DNA from 4 places in the Paenibacillus sp. GCM10027627 genome. Region 2 is predicted to be linked to each of the others. Evidence: riboswitches for the same ligand, from Rfam matches in the RefSeq annotation. Region 2 holds a riboswitch; each other region holds the start of a gene.
What was found. Region 2 has a riboswitch for cyclic di-AMP ahead of ACFQZE_RS01145 (potassium channel family protein). Riboswitches for the same ligand answer to the same signal wherever they lie in the genome.

Region 1: it holds a riboswitch for cyclic di-AMP, as region 2 does, so the genes downstream of both, ACFQZE_RS13755 (hypothetical protein) here and ACFQZE_RS01145 (potassium channel family protein) in region 2, are expected to answer to the same signal.
Region 3: it holds a riboswitch for cyclic di-AMP, as region 2 does, so the genes downstream of both, ACFQZE_RS05145 (hypothetical protein) here and ACFQZE_RS01145 (potassium channel family protein) in region 2, are expected to answer to the same signal.
Region 4: it holds a riboswitch for cyclic di-AMP, as region 2 does, so the genes downstream of both, ACFQZE_RS21315 (C40 family peptidase) here and ACFQZE_RS01145 (potassium channel family protein) in region 2, are expected to answer to the same signal.

The regions. Positions count from the first base shown of each region.
Region 1 covers NZ_JBHTHB010000003.1:416,364-420,901, reverse strand. The annotation lists gene ACFQZE_RS13760 (sulfatase family protein) at 1-1,617, opposite strand, end outside; cyclic di-AMP (ydaO/yuaA leader) riboswitch at 1,984-2,182, shown strand; cyclic di-AMP (ydaO/yuaA leader) riboswitch at 2,263-2,422, shown strand; gene ACFQZE_RS13755 (hypothetical protein) at 2,549-2,974, shown strand; gene kdpA (potassium-transporting ATPase subunit KdpA) at 3,183-4,538, shown strand, end outside.
Region 2 covers NZ_JBHTHB010000001.1:261,380-265,917, reverse strand. The annotation lists gene ACFQZE_RS01150 (TrkH family potassium uptake protein) at 1-959, opposite strand, end outside; gene ACFQZE_RS01145 (potassium channel family protein) at 971-1,633, opposite strand; cyclic di-AMP (ydaO/yuaA leader) riboswitch at 1,743-1,891, opposite strand; gene ACFQZE_RS01140 (methyl-accepting chemotaxis protein) at 2,078-4,096, opposite strand; gene ACFQZE_RS01135 ((Fe-S)-binding protein) at 4,230-4,538, opposite strand, start outside.
Region 3 covers NZ_JBHTHB010000001.1:1,107,642-1,112,179, forward strand. The annotation lists gene trhO (oxygen-dependent tRNA uridine(34) hydroxylase TrhO) at 1-248, shown strand, start outside; gene asd (aspartate-semialdehyde dehydrogenase) at 292-1,377, opposite strand; T-box leader at 1,466-1,737, opposite strand; cyclic di-AMP (ydaO/yuaA leader) riboswitch at 1,982-2,146, shown strand; gene ACFQZE_RS05145 (hypothetical protein) at 2,151-2,594, shown strand; gene ACFQZE_RS05150 (APC family permease) at 2,679-4,502, shown strand.
Region 4 covers NZ_JBHTHB010000007.1:39,060-43,597, forward strand. The annotation lists gene ACFQZE_RS21305 (GNAT family N-acetyltransferase) at 1-458, opposite strand, end outside; gene ACFQZE_RS21310 (MFS transporter) at 573-1,823, shown strand; gene ACFQZE_RS21315 (C40 family peptidase) at 1,859-2,344, opposite strand; cyclic di-AMP (ydaO/yuaA leader) riboswitch at 2,349-2,497, opposite strand; gene ACFQZE_RS21320 (glutamine--tRNA ligase/YqeY domain fusion protein) at 2,734-4,407, shown strand.

The DNA of each region.
Region 1 (4,538 bases), on a different contig from region 2:
CCGCATCATCGATTTTTGAACCTTCATCGTCTCCGGCGAAGCATGAGCGCTATGTGCCAAATTGAAGACTTCCAAAGGATCTTCCGACAAATTGTACAATTCATATTCATCCGGTATCCCTTCTCCACCGTCATTTGAATCTCCGGCGAAGTATCGCGAATATTTCCAAAGCTGAGTTTTCCCATTGCGGGGAATTGGGGCTATGACGGTTTCAATTCGGTTCGGCTGCACGACAGAGGCGTATGGCACGCCGAACGGACTGACCTGATGCTGGCCCCTCGTCACATCATCGTCCGTCATAAAATAAATAGGCTCGTTCGGAATCGGCTGAGCACTCCTATCCAGCAGCCAAGGCGAAAGATCGCGGCCTACAAGCTTGCGGGCTTCGCTGAACGTCCCCTTTAGCCGTTCTCGAATAGACTCCGCGTCGATCCCCGCCAGCCCGAGCAGCGTAGGCACAAGATCGATGTGGCTCGTCAGCGAATCGACGAATGAGTGTCCAGGGAAAAGCCGCTTGTTGTGAAAAAGGATAGGCACATGCAAAAACTCCTCGTATGCGCAATAAAACTTTTGGAACAGATGACCATGCGCTCCTAGCAAATCTCCATGATCGGATGCAAATACAACAATCGTATCGTCGTAGAAAGAAGTGCGGGCGAGCGCGTCAATGACTTTCGCCATTTGCTGGTCTGCATTTTTTTGCAATTGATAATACAGCCGCCGGTAAAACGGCTGATTCCAAATCGGCTGCAGCGCCTTAGGATAGGTATCCCTGTAACTGGCCTGGCAGCGCGGTTTTGTTTGCAGCGATTCATATAGAGTGGGAGGAGGGGCAACGTCTGGAACATCCGGATCCACTTGGAAGCGGAACGCAGCCATCCGCTCCGTCAGCGAGCCATACAGCACAATATCATGCGGATTGACTAAAGAACAGACGACTAGCCATGGCTTAGCTGCTTGGTCCTGTTTCTTTTGCAAATCGAGCGCCGTTAAAAGCTCCACCGTCTCCGCCGCAAAAAACGGGTCTCTTCCGCTCACACCGAATCCGGCAGAAGAGGCCGAGTTCCGCGGATTTTTCCCATGCGGCTCGGGGCCGATCCAGCCGGAGAAGCCATAGCCGTCAAGGCGGTTTGCACTTTGGTAAAGCCGTTCCAACTTAGGATTGGGTACGCCTGAGAAGGTGTCGTAGCTTGGGATCGAGTCATGCGTGCCCGGATTGATAATGTCTGGATAGGAAATATGCCATTTTCCTCTGTAATGCGTTTGATAGCCGCCCTCGCGGAAGTAGTCTCCCATCGTCGGCACCGTGTTCCGATCAAGCCAAAACATGTCGGAGTCGAAAGGCTCCTTGGCGATGCCCGTCGTTTGGCTGACGCCATGCAGCGATGGATAATGTCCGGTAAATAGAGTAGCACGGCTGGGAGAGCAGGCGGAGCTTCCAATATAATGTCTGCGAAATTCGACCGCATGCTGTCTAAGACCGTTTTGTGCGGTCAAGTTGCGTCGGCGCCATTCTTTTATTTCTTCGTTTTCATACACGGGTGGATACCTTTCTTCATCTACAAGAAGCACAAGAATGTTCGGCCTGTCCGGTTCCCTACGGCTTGTTTCCACCATTTTCCCACTTCCCCGACTACAAAGTCTTTACCCCCAGCGTATGAAGAAAAGACGCCGATTAGTCGCAGCCGCTGGCATTGAGCCTGCATAGAGTGCACATACAACCCACATAGAGCACGTAAAGAGCACACACAGAACAAACAAAGAGTCCGCGTATGAAAGCGTCGGCCCATTCTTTGCGCAAAATGGGAAAAAACGAGATCGGCTGAGAAAAGAAGAGTATTTCTTAGAGAACGGCCATTGTAAACGCTAATTCCGATGACAGCATATGTAAAACGGTTCAAAGATGCTTTTTCGCCGCCTTTACACTTTCCAGCAGCAGGAGTAAGATTCGATTATGATTTATGAATGATTTACGTAAATGCAACTTTTGAATCGCTGAGTTTTCCAGAAAGGAAAAACGGGGGACCCAACAGCAAGCTTCTTTCCGGTGTGAGAGCCGCGATGGAGGCATGCAGGGGTGAATCGCTTGCGGCCGCTGCCATGGAAGGGCCTAAGCAAGCGTAGGGCGACTCTCACCGCCCGAATCCGACAGCTAACCTCGTAAGCGTTGTTTTGAGAGAGGGTGCGACTTGTGATCGTGAGCAGTTGACGGCCGCAGGGGCATTAGCCTCTGTGGTTTTTTGTTGTCTAAAATAGGAATATGCACGTAAAACGCTGAGTTTCTGCGTATGCAGAAAGCGGGGGAACCAATCGATTTCGAACTAGAAATCATGGGGTGAATCCGGATCTTTAGAAGATCCGGTAGGGCGACTCTCACGCCCGAATCCGACAGCTAACCTCGTAAGCGGAATCGAGAGAGGCCAATTGCAGCTCTTCGGCATGAACGAAGCTTTTTCGTTATGCCGCTAGAAGAAGCCGCGAAGGACCCTCCTTCGCAGGCTTCTTTTTTTATGCCCATTTGGCCTATATCACCCAAAAGGAGAATGAGATGAACGGCCCCCTGTTAACGCTTGTTTATGCGCCGAACGAACCGGCGCGCCAATTTGTGAAGCTGCTGCTCTCGCGAGGATTGCCCGTCGCGGCCGTTGTCAACAGCGCCAGGCAGAAGAGAATCCACGAAGGATTCGGCATTAACCGGTTCGTGAGGCTCGATACAAAAGCGGCCGACTGTCCATTGAAAATGGGATCGATCGGAAATGTATATTTATTTGACGACTCTGTCCCCCTCATTTGCAGATATTTAAAGCTGATTCGCCCTTTTGTATTGGGCCGGATTATCGTGGTGACGCAAAGCGCGAGCATACCGGGCTTGTACCGGCATCTCGGAGCGGATCAATTGCTGCACGAAACGTTAAAAGCGGAGGAACTGCTGGAGGAAGACGAGGAAAACCGGAAGGAGGAAGCGGAATGTTAGATTTAGCTATGGCTGCATTGCTGGTGGCGCTTGTGGCCGCCATGTGGGGTCTTGCCACTTGGTCCGCCAAAGAAACGGATAGCGGGAGGGACAAAAAATGATCGTGTTGTACTCCTTGCTTGCAGCGGTTTTTCTTTATTTGTTGTACGTGCTTCAAAATCCGGAGCAATTTTAACGAAACGAGGGAACGGAATTGACTATGCTGGGAATGGTTTCGATAGCCGTGCTGCTGCTCATCGTCGTGCTTTTGGCGAAGCCGGTCGGCTTATATATAGCGAGGGCGTTTGATTATGCGCCTTCCGGAGTAGACAAGGCCTTTGGTTGGCTGGAGAAGCCGATTATGGCCCTTAGCGGCATTAAAAATATCAATCAAAGCTGGAAGCAATACGTGTTCGCGCTGCTTTGCACTAATGTGTTTATGCTTATCATCGTTTATGCGCTTTTCAGATTTCAGCATTTGCTTCCGCTTAATCCGAGCGATATCGGACCGATGGAGCCGACGCTCGCTTTTAATACGGCCATAAGCTTTATTACAAATACGAACTTGCAGCATTACAGCGGCGAAAGCGGCTTATCCTATTTGGCTCAGATGATCGCTATCGTCTTCCTGATGTTTACGGCTCCGGCGACTACACTCGCTGCTGTCATCGCCTTTATTCGCGGTCTTGCGGGCAAGCCGCTCGGCAACTTTTTTGTCGATTTGGTTCGTGCGCTTACCCGGGTGCTGCTGCCAATCGCTTTTGTAACGGCGCTCATTTTCGTAACGCAAGGCGTGCCGCAAACGATGGAATCTTCGGCGACCGCAACGACGCTGGAAGGCGCGGAGCAAACGATCGCAAGGGGCCCGGTCGCCTCATTCCTCGCAATTAAGGAGCTTGGCAATAACGGCGGCGGATTTTTTGGCGTCAATTCGGCGCATCCGTTCGAAAACCCGACGAACATTTCTAACATGCTCCAAATGCTTCTGATGCTGCTCGTCACAACCGCCCTTCCTTTTACTTATGGAAAGATGGTTGGCAATAAGAAACAGGGCAGCGTATTGTTCTGGGCGATGGGCATCATGTTTGTGATCATGACGGCCCTATCGCTTATGGCGGAAAATGCGGGCAATCCAGCGCTCAACGCGCTTGGAGTAGATGTCTCGCAAGGCAGCATGGAGGGTAAGGAAGCCCGCTTTGGGGTGACAGGTTCCTCCATTTACAGCGTCGTCACTACGGCAGCCGAGACGGGCGCCGTCAATACGATGCACGACACGTTAACGCCGCTTGGCGGACTAGTACCACTGGCCAATATGATGCTCAATACCATTTACGGCGGCATCGGCGCCGGATTTATGAATGTGTTGATGTACGCCATTATCGCCGTATTTTTGGCAGGACTTATGGTAGGACGGACGCCGGAATTTTTGGGCAAAAAAATCGAAGGAAAAGAAATGAAGCTGATTGCGGCCACGCTGCTCGTTCAGCCGATTCTTATCCTTATCCCGACGGCGATTGCGCTCATGCTCTACCCGGATACGATTTCCAATCCCGGCTTCCACGGCTTGACGCAGGCGCTTTACGAA
Region 2 (4,538 bases):
GCAAACGTATTCGTTTTGATCCCCCCGCCCGTAGACCCCGACGAAGCTCCGATAAACATGAGAAAAACCATTAGAAATTGGGTTGCCGTCAACAGCCCTCCCATATCGACGGAGTTAAAACCTGCCGTTCTTGTCGACATGTTTTGGAAATAGGCCGCCCACAGCTTTTCGGACCAGCTTAAACTGCCAAATACAGCAGGATTGAGCAACTCCAGCACTAAGATAAGAATAAAGCCGCCAACCGACAAAATAGCCGTCATCAGCAATACAATTTTAGTGTGCAGCGAAAACTGGCTCCATCTGCGCTTTTTGAACACGTCCATAATAACAATAAAACCGATCCCGCCTGTCACAAACAGCATCGTGATGACGATATTGACGACAGGATCGCCGACATACCGCACCAGATTATCCGGCCATAGGCCGAATCCCGCGTTATTGAAAGCCGAAACGGCATGGAAAGCGGCGTAATAGGCGGCCTGTCCAACTCCTAAATCTGGAATCCATCTAAGCCATAAAAATAGCGCCCCTGCCGCCTCAACTGAAAACGTAATGATGACGATACGAAGCACAAGCTTGATCAGCCCTTGAATCGAGGTCGCCTTTGTCGACTCCTGAATAAACACGCGCTGCTTTAATCCGATGCGCTTTCCAAGCAGCAATGCAATGATGACGCCATAGGTCATAAAGCCGATTCCGCCAACTTGAATGAGAAGCATGATGACGACTTGGCCGAACACCGTATAGGCAGAACCTGTATCGACAACGGCAAGCCCCGTCACGCAAACCGCGGATGTAGACGTAAACAGCGCATCCAAAAAGCCGATAGACTTGCCGCTTGTCGAGGCTAAAGGCAGTGCCAGCAAAATGGCGCCGATCAAAATAATGACCGCAAATCCGATTACTGTCCATTGATGAGGATTCAGTTCCGTTTTTCTTTTGAAGCCTATCAAATCCATCGGTATTCCCCCTAATCCTCAAACATTCTTTCAAAGCGGGTAATATCGCTGTTTTTTCCTACGATTACAAGCATATCGCCTTCATAAATCAGCTCATCCGCGTGAGGAGACACAACCAAATCGTTGTCCTTTCTTCGAATGGCGATGACGCTGCAGCCGAATTTGGCGCGGAAATTGAGCGTTTTGAGCGTCTTTCCGCCAAAGGTGTCGGGAGCAATAATTTCGACCAAGCTGTATTCGGGCGACAGCTCCAAATATTCAATCATATTTTTGGAGGTGACTTGATGGGCGACACGGACACCCGTATCCCGCTCGGGATGAACGATATGATCGGCCCCGACACCTTCAAGCACTCGTTGATGATAATCGCTTGTCGCTTTCGCCGTTACCATCTTTACCCCTATATCCTTTAGAATTAGTGTGGTCAAAATGCTGGATTGCAAATCTTCCCCGATTGCCACGATGGCATGGTCGAAGTTGCGGATGCCGAGTTCTCTCATCACTCCGTCATCCGTAGAGTCCGCCTGGTACACATGCGGCAGGATGGAGGCAAATTCCTGCACTTTTCGCTCATCCTTATCAATGCCCATTACTTCGTACCCCAAAGACAGAAGCGTCTTTGTTACGCTTTCTCCAAATCGGCCAAGACCAATCACAACAAACTGCTTTCTCATTCCAGTGAGCCCCTTTTCTTCTCTCTAATCATCGTAAAAATACATTTGGACACAGCAAAAAACCGCAGAGAAAAGGCTCTCCGCGGTCAATTGAACACAAATGGGCACACTTATCTCTCGAACAACGCTTACGAGGTTAGCTGTCGGATTCGGGAGTCGAGACCTCCCTACCAATGAATGGATTCACCCCTGCGGCGCGCTAAGCTGCCGCTATGGTTCCCCCGCTGTTCCTTCCGGAACATTGAGCGTTTCGTATATTCAGCTATTAGCTAATGCTACTCCTTTCTATTTCAATTGTAAAAGTCGATTCCGGTCAAATTTCGACTAAAAAGGATTGAAAACCGAATAATATAGCGCTTACATTCAGAACAAAGTCAGCCAATCAACGATTCTTTCATTTTTTTGACGATTTTCGCTAGTTTTGAAAATAAATTTGAAGCGATTCTATTTCACTTTGAAAGCGGATGACAGCTCTTGGAGCTCTGTTGCCATTCGGCTAAGCGATTCCGAAGACGAGGCGATTTCCTCCATCGAATGGTGTTGCTGATTCGAGGCTTCCGCAATGCTGCCGAGCTCCTGCAACGATTGTTTGGAAATGCCCAGCATTTCGTTCGTGGACGCCGAAACCTGCTCCGTGCTTGCAGACAACTCCTCCGTCGCGGCCGACACTTCCTGAATTTGGGCCGAAACGCCTTCTACCGCGCGAAGAATCGTTTGGAACACAACGCCAACTTGGTCGAACTGCTCCACGCTTTTGGCCACTTCGTTGATGCCTTCGGTAATCGATCTGGATGTAAGCTCCGTAGAATCTTGGATTTCTTGCAGGATGGCGCCAACGGATTCCGCAGCAGCCGTCGTTTGCGATGAAAGCTTTTTGACCTCGCCCGCTACGACCGCAAATCCTCTGCCCTGCTCGCCTGCACGCGCCGCTTCGATCGAAGCGTTGAGTGAGAGCAAATTGGTTTGCGCCGCAATTTCGGCAATGTATTTCAATATTCCTTCGATTTGTGCCGACTTGGCTTCTAACTCGCGCACTCTTGCCGCCGATTGTTCTACCGCTTCGCTCGCTTGTTTAATTTGTTCCACCGCTGTCCTGACGACCAATTCGCCTTGCGACACTTCAGCATGGACCTGCTGAGACTGCTCGCTCACAACGCCGGAGGATTCTGCAATTTTTTGAATGCCGATGGCCATCTCCTCCATCGCAACGGCGGATTGCTCAGAACCTTCGAATTGGGTACGCGAACCCGCCGCAACGCGCTCTGCCGCTACCGCTGTTTCCTTGGCCGACTTGGCATTGCTGGCGGAAATCGCCGTCAATTGCTCGGATGACACGGCAGCATGCTCCACCGCTTCCGACAGCTTGGACAACGTCGCTTTGAACGAATCCAGCATCCCGTTCATGTTCAGTTTGAGCTGCTGCATTTCATCTCTGCCTTTTACCGGAAGCCGATCCGTCAAATCTCCATCCGCCACTTTTTTCATCAGCTTTGTCATTGCCGCAACCGGACGCAAAATAAATCCGGAAGAGAAATAAGAAATGACGGCGATGATCAGAGCGCAAACCGCGATAATGATGATTCCCGTCTCCTGCGATTGCAGAACTCCGCTCATCAGCTCGGAGGCATCGCCGGAAACGACCACTCTCCAGCCCGTCCGTTTGACGGCAGCATAGGCAGCTAGTTTGGGAGTTCCGTCCGCTTCCGAATAGTTCACACTTCCGGTTTCCAGCTTCAATACTTCTTCGGTATATCTTTTTAATTTAGCCTCGTTGGCATAATCCTTAATTGGCTTGCCGATTTTCTCCTTCGTCGGATGAGCCAAATAAATGCCGTCTTTAGACAGCAAATATGCGTAGCCCGTTTCTCCAATTTTTTGACGGTTCAATTGATCCAGAAGCTTGCCGGGATTAACGCTTGCTTGCACAAGCCCTTTAAACACACCGCTTCCGTCCAAAATCGGAACATCGACAATAACGGTGCTTTGACCCGTCATACCGTCATGTAAAATATCGGAGACGCCTGCCGTTTTTTCCTCCTTAATTCGCGCAAAATTGGTAAACGAGGAAATGTCCAGTTTTTGCCCTTGATCCTTTACCGCCTGCCCCTTGTCATTGGAGTAGCCAAACGTATAAACGTCAGGATCCATCGCTTTCATCGATTTGAGCAGCGGCACTATCGTCTCCGGATTTCCGCCTAGGAAAACATCCTTGTACGTAAGAAGCATACTTTCCATAGCTGCAATTTTGCCCTCGACAAAAGCGTCAATCGCGGCTGCGTTGGATGTGGCCAGGATCACTTCTTTGTCTTTCACGCCATCTTCTACATTACCGGCAAACATGACGGATAATGAGGTAGAGACGAGCAAAAGCGGAACAACGGTGAGCAAAAGAAGAAATAGCGTAAATTTAGTCCGGATTGAACCCCACCATTTTTTGAACCCCGCTATTTTTTTGTTTTCCATCCTGTAATCCTCCCACGCCAATTTAACTATTATTTCGGCAATTGGGGCGGACTGATGAATGGAATTCGACAGTATTTACAATAAAATCCTTTACCTAAGAAGGTAAAGGATTTGTAAAGGAGAGGCTTCCTCTCTATTCCGCTAGTCTCTCGTACAAATAATCGACAATATGCATCGCTTTCATAGGATGCGGCGGCTTATGTTTTTCAATTCCAAGCTTCATTTGGAGCAGGCAGCCCGGGTTGCTTGTGAGCATATAGCGGGCTTTGGTACCTGCGGCATGCTCCATTTTGTGCTCCAGCAACTGCCCCGCCATCTCCGGCTGCGTCACATTATAAATGCCCGCTGATCCGCAGCAGCGGTCTCCTTCCTTCATCTCGACAAAGGCCGCATTTTCGACGCTTCGCATCAGCTCGCGGGGAGCCGACGAACTTTTCATCAC
Region 3 (4,538 bases), 850 kb from region 2:
AAGGACGTCTGTTTGACGGCAAAATGTATGTCTTCGACGAGCGCGTCTCCGTGAGGGTCAATCAAACCGACGAAGATATTATCGTTGGCAAATGCCATCATTGCGGTGAGGTTACTGATACTTATATCAACTGCGCCGACGACTTGTGCCATCATCAGCATCTCGTATGCGACGATTGTCAAGAAACCTATGAGCACTATTGTACCGAAGATTGCAAAACGAACGATCAAGCTAGAAAGCTGGCTTAACTTATAAAAAAAGCGGGCTCTCACAGAGAGCCCGCTTTTTTATTTATTTGGCTTGAATATAACCTTCCGCTTTAAGCAGCTCGGCGATCAGTACAGCTCCGCCAGCCGCGCCGCGCAATGTGTTATGGGAGAGACCTACAAACTTGTAGTCGTAAATGGAATCTTCACGCAATCGTCCCGCCGAAACGCCCATTCCGCGCTCGATGTCGCGATCCAGTTTCGTTTGAGGACGGTTTTCCTCTTCGAAATAAGTGATAAACTGCTTCGGCGCGCTAGGCAGTCCCAGTTCTTGCGGACGTCCTTTGAACTCCGACCAGCGGGCAAGTATTTCTTCTCTGGAAGGCTTTTTCTCAAACGATGCAAACACAGCCGCCAAATGCCCATCCGTTACTGGAACGCGAATACATTGAGTCGTAATAAGCGGAGCGCTTGCTTTCACAATTCCTCCGTTTTGGATGCTGCCCCAAATACGCAAAGGCTCCTGCTCGCTCTTTTCTTCTTCCCCGCCAATATAAGGGATGACATTGTCTAGCATGTCAGGCCAATCCGTGAAATTTTTGCCAGCGCCGGAAATGGCTTGGTACGTAGTCGCCACAACTTTGGTCGGTTTAAAATCCTTTAATGCGTGCAGCGCCGGAACGTAGCTCTGAATGGAACAGTTAGGCTTCACCGCAATAAACCCGGTAGCCGTTCCAAGCCGCTTTCTTTGCGCGGCAATAATGTCGATATGCTCGGGGTTGATTTCTGGAATAACCATCGGAATATCCGGCGTCCAGCGATGTGCCGAGTTGTTGGAAATGACGGGCGTGCCCGTTTTCGCATAGGCCTCTTCCAAAGCTTGAATTTCCGCCTTTTTCATATCCACCGCGCAAAAAATAAAGTCGACTCCAGAAGCAACCTCCTCCACTTTAGATGCGTCCTGCACGACGATTCCCTTTACATCTTCCGGAATTGGAGTGGCAAGCTTCCATCTTCCTTGAACGGATTCTTCATATGTTTTGCCTGCCGAGCTTGCGCTGGCCGCAATAGCTGTTACTTGAAACCAAGGATGACCGTTAAGCAGCTCAATAAAACGCTGACCGACCATTCCTGTACCGCCGACAATACCTGCTTTCAATTTTGCTGACATGAGACATTCAAATCCTTTCGTAATGTGATATGCTTCATAGCTATTCAAAAAGGAAATAAAAAAATCCCACCCCTAAGACTATCATAGTCTCAGGGACGAGATTTGTAACTCGCGGTACCACCCTAAATTTGCCGATATGTCGCCATATGGGCCTCTTCGAGTACGGCATAGCTTTTCGCTCAATGCTTTATACTCTAGCTCTGTAACAGGAGCTCCTGTCGCATCACCCCTTCCCCTTTAGGAAGTTCCGACGCGCTGCTCTGAGTCTTTTTTCAATAAGGAATTCAATGCCCTCTTTCAGCTGGCAAGGGCTCTCTGGAAAGGAATTCGGTTATTTACTCGTCTCTTCAATGCATTTGATATTGCGATTATATTATCAAATAACTTTTCCGCCGTAAACCTTTTTTTCAAAATTCGCATCATTTCCAGAGCAATCAGAGCAAGGCACGAGGGAGAATGAATGCGCTATTTCTAGATAATCCCTCTTTTTCTCGGAAAAACGAGTCATTTTCGCTTACCTTGAGCCTACACTGCTTGCATTGGCTTCATTTCGCATTTTACAAAAATTGGACCCGGATTTAAAATGACCTCATGCCAATTGCGGCCACTACTATCGCTGAAATTTTCGAAACGAAAATGCGGGGGAACCAACCGTGAAGTCGTACATTATATGTACATACGTTCACAGGGGTGAATCCGGCGTTACTCCGGTAGGGCGGCTCCCGGCCCGAATCCGTCAGCTAACCTCGCAAGCGAACAGAGGAGAGATTTTAATGATGATGACATCGCCATCCTATGTTTACCCTTTACAACCCACCATCCTGCGACCTACTTGTTTCACAGTGAAAAGAATTGAAGTGTTCGTTCTCCCCACCACCGGCGATGCGATGCCAAAGGGGTACCTCCTCTACCTGCGGCTAACGAGCAGCACGGGTACGGGCTGGAGCGAAATGTTTGTGAACGAAAGCGACAAACCGCTCGATTGGACACGATGGAGCGTGAAGCTGCTCCGTTTTGCCGGTAGACGTATCGACTTTGATTCCCAGGAACGTGAAGAACAGCAAAACAATGAATATGAGTCCGATCTGTCTCTCCAAATGTTTTTTCAAGCGGCCAATCAGATTGGACTAACTACATCTCCGTCTTTCGGCAAAGTGTACCCTCTTAATGCTACATTATTGCTGGATCGTGCGGTGTCTTACGCCTCCTTATTTTAAAGACGATTAAGTTAAACAAGAATATGGGCAAAAGTTCGGGAAATGATAAAGGGATAATTCAAGCAGATATTGGAGTGACGCTACATGTCGACATTTAAACGCCTATTAATCGGCAAGCCGTTAAAATCGACCGAACTTGGCGAGCAGAAGCTGAACAAACGAAAAGCGCTTGCCATTTTGTCCTCCGATGCCCTTTCATCGGTTGCGTATGGCCCTGAACAAATATTGATCGTCTTGTTCACGGTCAGCGCAGCCGCATTTTGGTACTCCATTCCAATCGGGATCGGCGTTCTCATTTTGCTGACTGCCTTAATTCTATCTTATCGTCAAATTATTTTTGCCTATCCGTACGGTGGCGGCGCTTATGTCGTATCCAAAAATAATCTTGGCGTATTTCCCGGGCTCGTTGCCGGCGGATCCCTGCTTGTCGATTATATTTTGACGGTTGCGGTGAGCGTCTCGGCCGGAACGGACGCCATTACGTCAGCCTTTCCTTCTTTGCACGATTATACCGTCATCATTGCCGTCGTATTTGTGATGCTTCTCACTTTGCTCAATTTGCGGGGCGTGACGGAATCTGCATCCGTGCTTGCCTATCCCGTTTATTTGTTTGTAATCACATTGTTTATTTTGATCGCTGCAGGCATATTCAACATTGTTACAGGCAGGGTGTCCCCGGAACTGCATACGCCAATCGGAACTCCTGTTGCCGGCATCGGCTTGTTTTTGTTGCTTAAAGCGTTTGCCTCCGGCAGCTCCGCGCTTACCGGCGTAGAGGCCATTTCAAACGCTATCCCAAACTTTAAACCTTCCGCCCCCCATAACGCGGCCAAAACATTGACCGCTATGGGGTTTTTGCTCGCCGTCTTATTTTCGGGCATCGTACTGCTGGCTTATTATTACGGCATCACCCCACGAGCCGAAGAGACGGTTGTGTCTCAAATTGCAGAGCAAACATTCGGACGGGGCACGATGTATTTTATTGTCCAAGGAACAACCGCGCTTATCCTCATTTTGGCGGCTAATACGGGGTATTCCGCTTTCCCGCTGCTTGCCGTTAATTTGGCGAATGACAAATTTATTCCGAGAATTTTTAAAGTAAGGGGCGACCGACTAGGCTATTCCAATGGCATCATCATTCTTGGACTGTTATCCATCCTCTTGATCGTCGCTTTTCACGGACAGACGGAGCATTTGATTCCACTTTACGCGGTCGGCGTCTTTATTCCTTTTACGCTGTCGCAAACGGGCATGATGGTGAAATGGCTGCGAGAACGTCCAGCAGGCTGGGTTCCAAAGCTAATCATCAATTCGACCGGCGCCATCATTAGTTTAATTGTAACTCTTATGTTTTTTACGACGAAATTTGCGCAAGTTTGGTCGGTGCTCCTCTTTTTGCCGATCATCGTCTTTATATTTTACCGTATCCGGAAACATTACGATGCCGTCGGAGAGCAGTTGCGGTTGACGACTTGCGAGCCCCATATTCCGATTGAAGGCAATGTGGTCATCCTCCCCGTCTCGGGCATTACGCATGTCGTAGAGCAGTCGATTGACTACGCCAGATCGATGTCGGCAGCACAAATTATTGCCGTGTATGTCGCTTTTGAGCGGGAAGAGGAAACTCGTTTTGAGGAAAAATGGGACGCTTGGCGGCCCGATATCCGTCTGGTCACGCTGCATTCTCCTTACCGGAGTCTTATTCAGCCGCTCAGCAAATTTATCGATACCGTCCAGCGCAAGGCTGGCGAATCAAACTACCAGGTTTCCGTCATCATTCCGCAGTTTATTCCGAAAAAAGGCTGGCACTACTTGCTGCACAACCAAACCAGCTTTATGCTCCGGGCTTATTTGCTTTACCGCAAAGACATTATTATTACGACCGTTCCTTATCATTTGAAAAAGTAAAGGGCTACATTGCCGTTGCATACTGAGATCAGAGAG
Region 4 (4,538 bases), on a different contig from region 2:
CGGTAAACCATGCAGTGGCATTCCTTAAGGCCCGTAGGCGTAGGCTTCATATAGGTGTCTTCGATTTGGAACCCGGCTCGATCGTAGGTTCGAATAGCGCGATCGTTCCAGGTCAGCACTTCCAAGTCGATTTCGTTATCCGGCGTTCTGCCAATCGCTTCGCTAACGATCGTCATGACGAATGTGACCCCGAGCCCAAGTCCGCAAAGATCGGGACGCAGGCCGAAACCAAGTCTGGTTACCGATTGCAAAGGGAAAAACTGAACAAAGCCGATGAGTTCATCGGCATGATCGGTTATAGACGCATATTGCTGCTCGCGCAGGGCGGGATCGCCGAATTCATACCCGTCCCTTACCATGTCCGTCCAATCGGGCCAATTGTAGACGTCGTAAGGAGGATCGTACCTCCAGCCGCTGATGGACTCGGCATCATTTAGGGACATGGGTCGAATGGTCATCCCGTCCTCGTATCGTTTATAATATGGAAAGTGATTGAATGTAGTAGTCATGCCTCATTATAGCATAGATAAAATGAGCTTCGACCGGGCGTGCGGGATAGGGGATTAAACGGAATGAAGAAGTTGCTGTGGATTGGCTGCCTTTCTTATTTGGTTATCGGTCTTGCGCATGTTGTAGGCGGGGCGATATTGGAACAGATGATTAGCTATTACGGCATTACATATAAAGACGGCGGGCAGTGGATCATGAATCAATTTCTCGGGTTTTTGGTCGGCGTGCTGTTCGCCCCGTCGCTTACGGCGAGAATAGGCAAAAGAGGGGCCGTGCTTGTGGCGATGGGCCTGCTAGCTGTCAGTGAAGCCGCCTATAGTCTGCTCCTGCCATGGGGATGGATGCTCGCGATTGCTCCTATAGCAGGCATTGGCTTTGGCATGACGGAAGCGATCGTCGGTGCGATGATTATCGATTTGATGAAAGGCAAAGCTTCGGCGATGAGCCGGCTGGAAACCTTTTTCGGCATCGGCGCGCTGCTGATCCCGCTTACAGCGGCTTATTTGATCCAGCAGCATATATGGCAGCTATCGTTCCCTATATTGGCCGCTATGGCAGGCATCACCTTTGTCCTTTGGCTGACGATGTCGTTTGGCAGCTTGGATTCGCAGCTTGGCATGACGAGGAAACCCACCGGGGCCAGCGCCGCGGTCCATGAGTCAGAAGAAGGGAGCCAATCGGCTGCCCATTTAAACAAGAGGCGTCTTGGCTACTCCGCGTCAGCCATTCCCTTTTTGGCGCTGAGCGCAGCTTTCTTCATGGTTTATGTCGGGGTGGAAATGAGTTTCTCCAATTATTTGCCCTCCATCTTGATTGAGCGGACGGATATGTCCGAGTCTTCAGCGACGGCGGCGCTTAGCTTGTTTTGGGGAATGATGGTCATCGGGCGGCTCTTCGCCGGTGTCATTGCGGATCGAATGGGCTATGCGATGTATTTGCTCATTGCGGTGTTAAGCGCTGCTGCCGCATTTGGCATGATGACCGTCACGGATCACGCTTTCTGGTCGCTGCTGTTTATTGCGGTTAGCGGACTATGTTTCTCCGGTGTTTTCGGCATTGCTCTCGTTTATGCAAATGGATTATTGCCGGGCATGACGGAGAGGACGACCAGTCTGTTGGTCGCTTTAGGAGGAGTGGGAGGCGCGGTTTTCCCGCGAATTACCGGATGGCTGATGGACCGGTTTTCCGTACAATGGACGGTTGTTTTGTTGGCGGCTATGACGGCAGGGATGCTGGTGATTTTAATAGTAATGCTGCTGCTCGGACGCAATCAGTCCCGTACAATAAAAGAAGAAGAGGCTGCTCCAGCGTAGTGCGTTACGCGGGAACAGCCTCTTCTCTTTTGTTGCTATTCGGATGCTTGTGTATAAGTGTTAAATTGCTTCTCGTCCATTACGCGGCGTGCCGTTACGAAACGCGATTTGTAATAGGAGGAGTCCACTTTGTCGATCGTTACGCCTTTGCTAGTGGAAGAGTGAGCGAAGCTCCCGTTTCCAACGTAAATGCCGACATGAGAGATGCCGCCGTCGTTCTTGCCGCTTGTGTCAAAAAACACAAGGTCGCCTGGCTGCATTTCGGCCTTTGCTACTTTGTTGCCGACACCCGCTTGGTCTACCGATCTGCGCGGAAGGTCGATGTTCATTTTGTTGAACACATAACCCGTAAATCCGGAGCAGTCAAAACCTTTTGTTGTCGTTCCGCCGTAGTTGTAATCGATTCCGATCAGGCCATCGATAATTCCGTCCATTTTGGAGGCGCTTGCGAACACGCTTCCAACCTGAAACGCCAGCAGAAGTGCGAGTCCTGCCAGAATTGCGCTGACTTTCTTCTTCACTTGATGGAGCTCCTTCCGGTGCCGACGAGGTTAGCTGTGGGGTTCGGTTGAAGGTTCCCTATGATTTCTCAGGCGTCCTATGCAGAACGTCGAAATCAATTCACCCAGAGTGGTTCCCCCGTTTCCCGATAGGGAATTAGGCATTATGTAGTCTGTCATCACTAAGGAACATATTAACTGGAAAATGTAGCTACGTGTTGAATGTGAGAAGATTTTAATAAAACTTAAGAATAACTTAAGAACAACCTTTTTTGCTTTTTGCTGCTTTTCATGAAAATGTGCGTTAACGCTTATTTCTATCGCTTTCTAGCGGCTTATTCGAGTGTATTTTGAATGAATTTTGTGTATTATAAAAGGATAACTATTTACCGTGGGAAAGGTTGGTCGCGATGGAGAATACAGTGGATAACAAGACATCATCCTCAAATTTTATTAAAAATATTGTCGTGGAAGATTTGAAGAGCGGCCGCGTGCAGGAAGTGATTACAAGATTTCCGCCAGAGCCGAACGGATATTTGCATATTGGCCATGCCAAATCGATTTGCCTCAATTTTGAGCTCGCCGATGAGTTCAAGGGCAAGACGAATCTCCGATTTGATGATACGAATCCGGTCAAAGAAGATACGGAATATGTAAATGCGATTAAAGAAGATGTAAAGTGGCTCGGCTTCCAGTGGGATGAGCTTCGGTTCGCTTCCGATTATTTCGAAGAGTTGTATTCCAGAGCCGTTCTGTTGATCAAAAAGGGGAAAGCCTACGTTTGCGATCTGACGCCTGACCAAATGAGAGAGTCTCGCGGAACGCTTACAGAGCCGGGCCAAAACAGCCCTTACCGCGACCGCAGCGTAGAAGAGAATCTCGATTTGTTCGCGCGGATGCGCGGGGGCGAATTCAAGGACGGAGAGCGGGTGCTGCGCGCCAAGATCGATATGGCCTCGCCGAACATTTCGCTTCGCGATCCCGTCATTTACCGGATTTCCCATTCCCATCACCACCGTACGGGAGACGCTTGGTGCATCTATCCGATGTACGATTACGCTCATCCGCTCAGCGATGCGATCGAAGGAATCTCGCATTCGATTTGTACGCTGGAATTTGAGGATCATCGTCCGCTGTACGATTGGGTAGTTGCCGAATGCGAGATGGAATCGGTTCCTCGCCAATATGAATTCGCACGGCTTAATGTAACGAACACCGTCATGAGCAAAAGGTACTTGAAGCAGCTTGTCGACGAAGGAGCGGTCGACGGCTGGGACGATCCCCGCATGCCGACGATCAGCGGGCTGCGCCGCAAGGGCTATACGCCGGAATCGCTTCGCACGTTCTGCCGCGAAATCGGGGTAGCGAGAAGCAACAGCGTTGTCGACGAGCGCAACCTGGAGCATTTTATCCGCGAGGATTTGAAGCTGAAGGCACTTCGTACGATGGCGGTTCTTCGTCCGTTGAAAGTCGTTATTACGAATTATCCAGAAGGGCAAACGGAGCTGCTGGAGGCGGAGAACAATTCGGAGAACGAGGAAATGGGTACGCGTCAAATCCCGTTTTCCCGCGAAATTTATATCGAGCAAGACGACTTTATGGAAAACCCGCCGAGCAAATATTTCCGTTTGTTCCCCGGCAATGAAGTGCGGCTGAAGCATGCGTATTTTATTACCTGCCAAGAAGTGATCAAGGATGAGAACGGAGAGGTAGTGGAGCTTCGCTGCACCTACGATCCAAAAACGAAAAGCGGCAGCGGATTCAACGAGCGTAAAGTAAAAGGAACGATCCACTGGGTGGAGGCGTCTAAGGCGGTTCCTGCCGACTTCCGTTTGTACGAACCGCTCATTACAGACGAGAACAAAGAGGAAGGCGCTTCTTTCCTGGAGCGTATCAATCCGCGTTCGCTGCAGCTGGAGCAAGGTTTTGTAGAGCCGAACATGAAGGATGCCGCGGGCGGAGACAAGTTCCAATTTTTCCGTCACGGATACTTTAATGTTGATCCAAAAGAATCTGCGCCGGAGAAGCTGGTGTTCAACCGTATCGTATCGCTCAAAAGTTCGTTCGACCCTGCCAAAGCTTAAGCGGAGCATCGGCGCCGGAATGCTTGGAGGATGGCCAGCCTAAGTTTGCCGGGCATCGCCTAGTCTTACATCGCAAAACATGCAGCCGGACGTTCTTTCTCATTCGGCGCCGTTTGCGCTGGGGCAGCAGC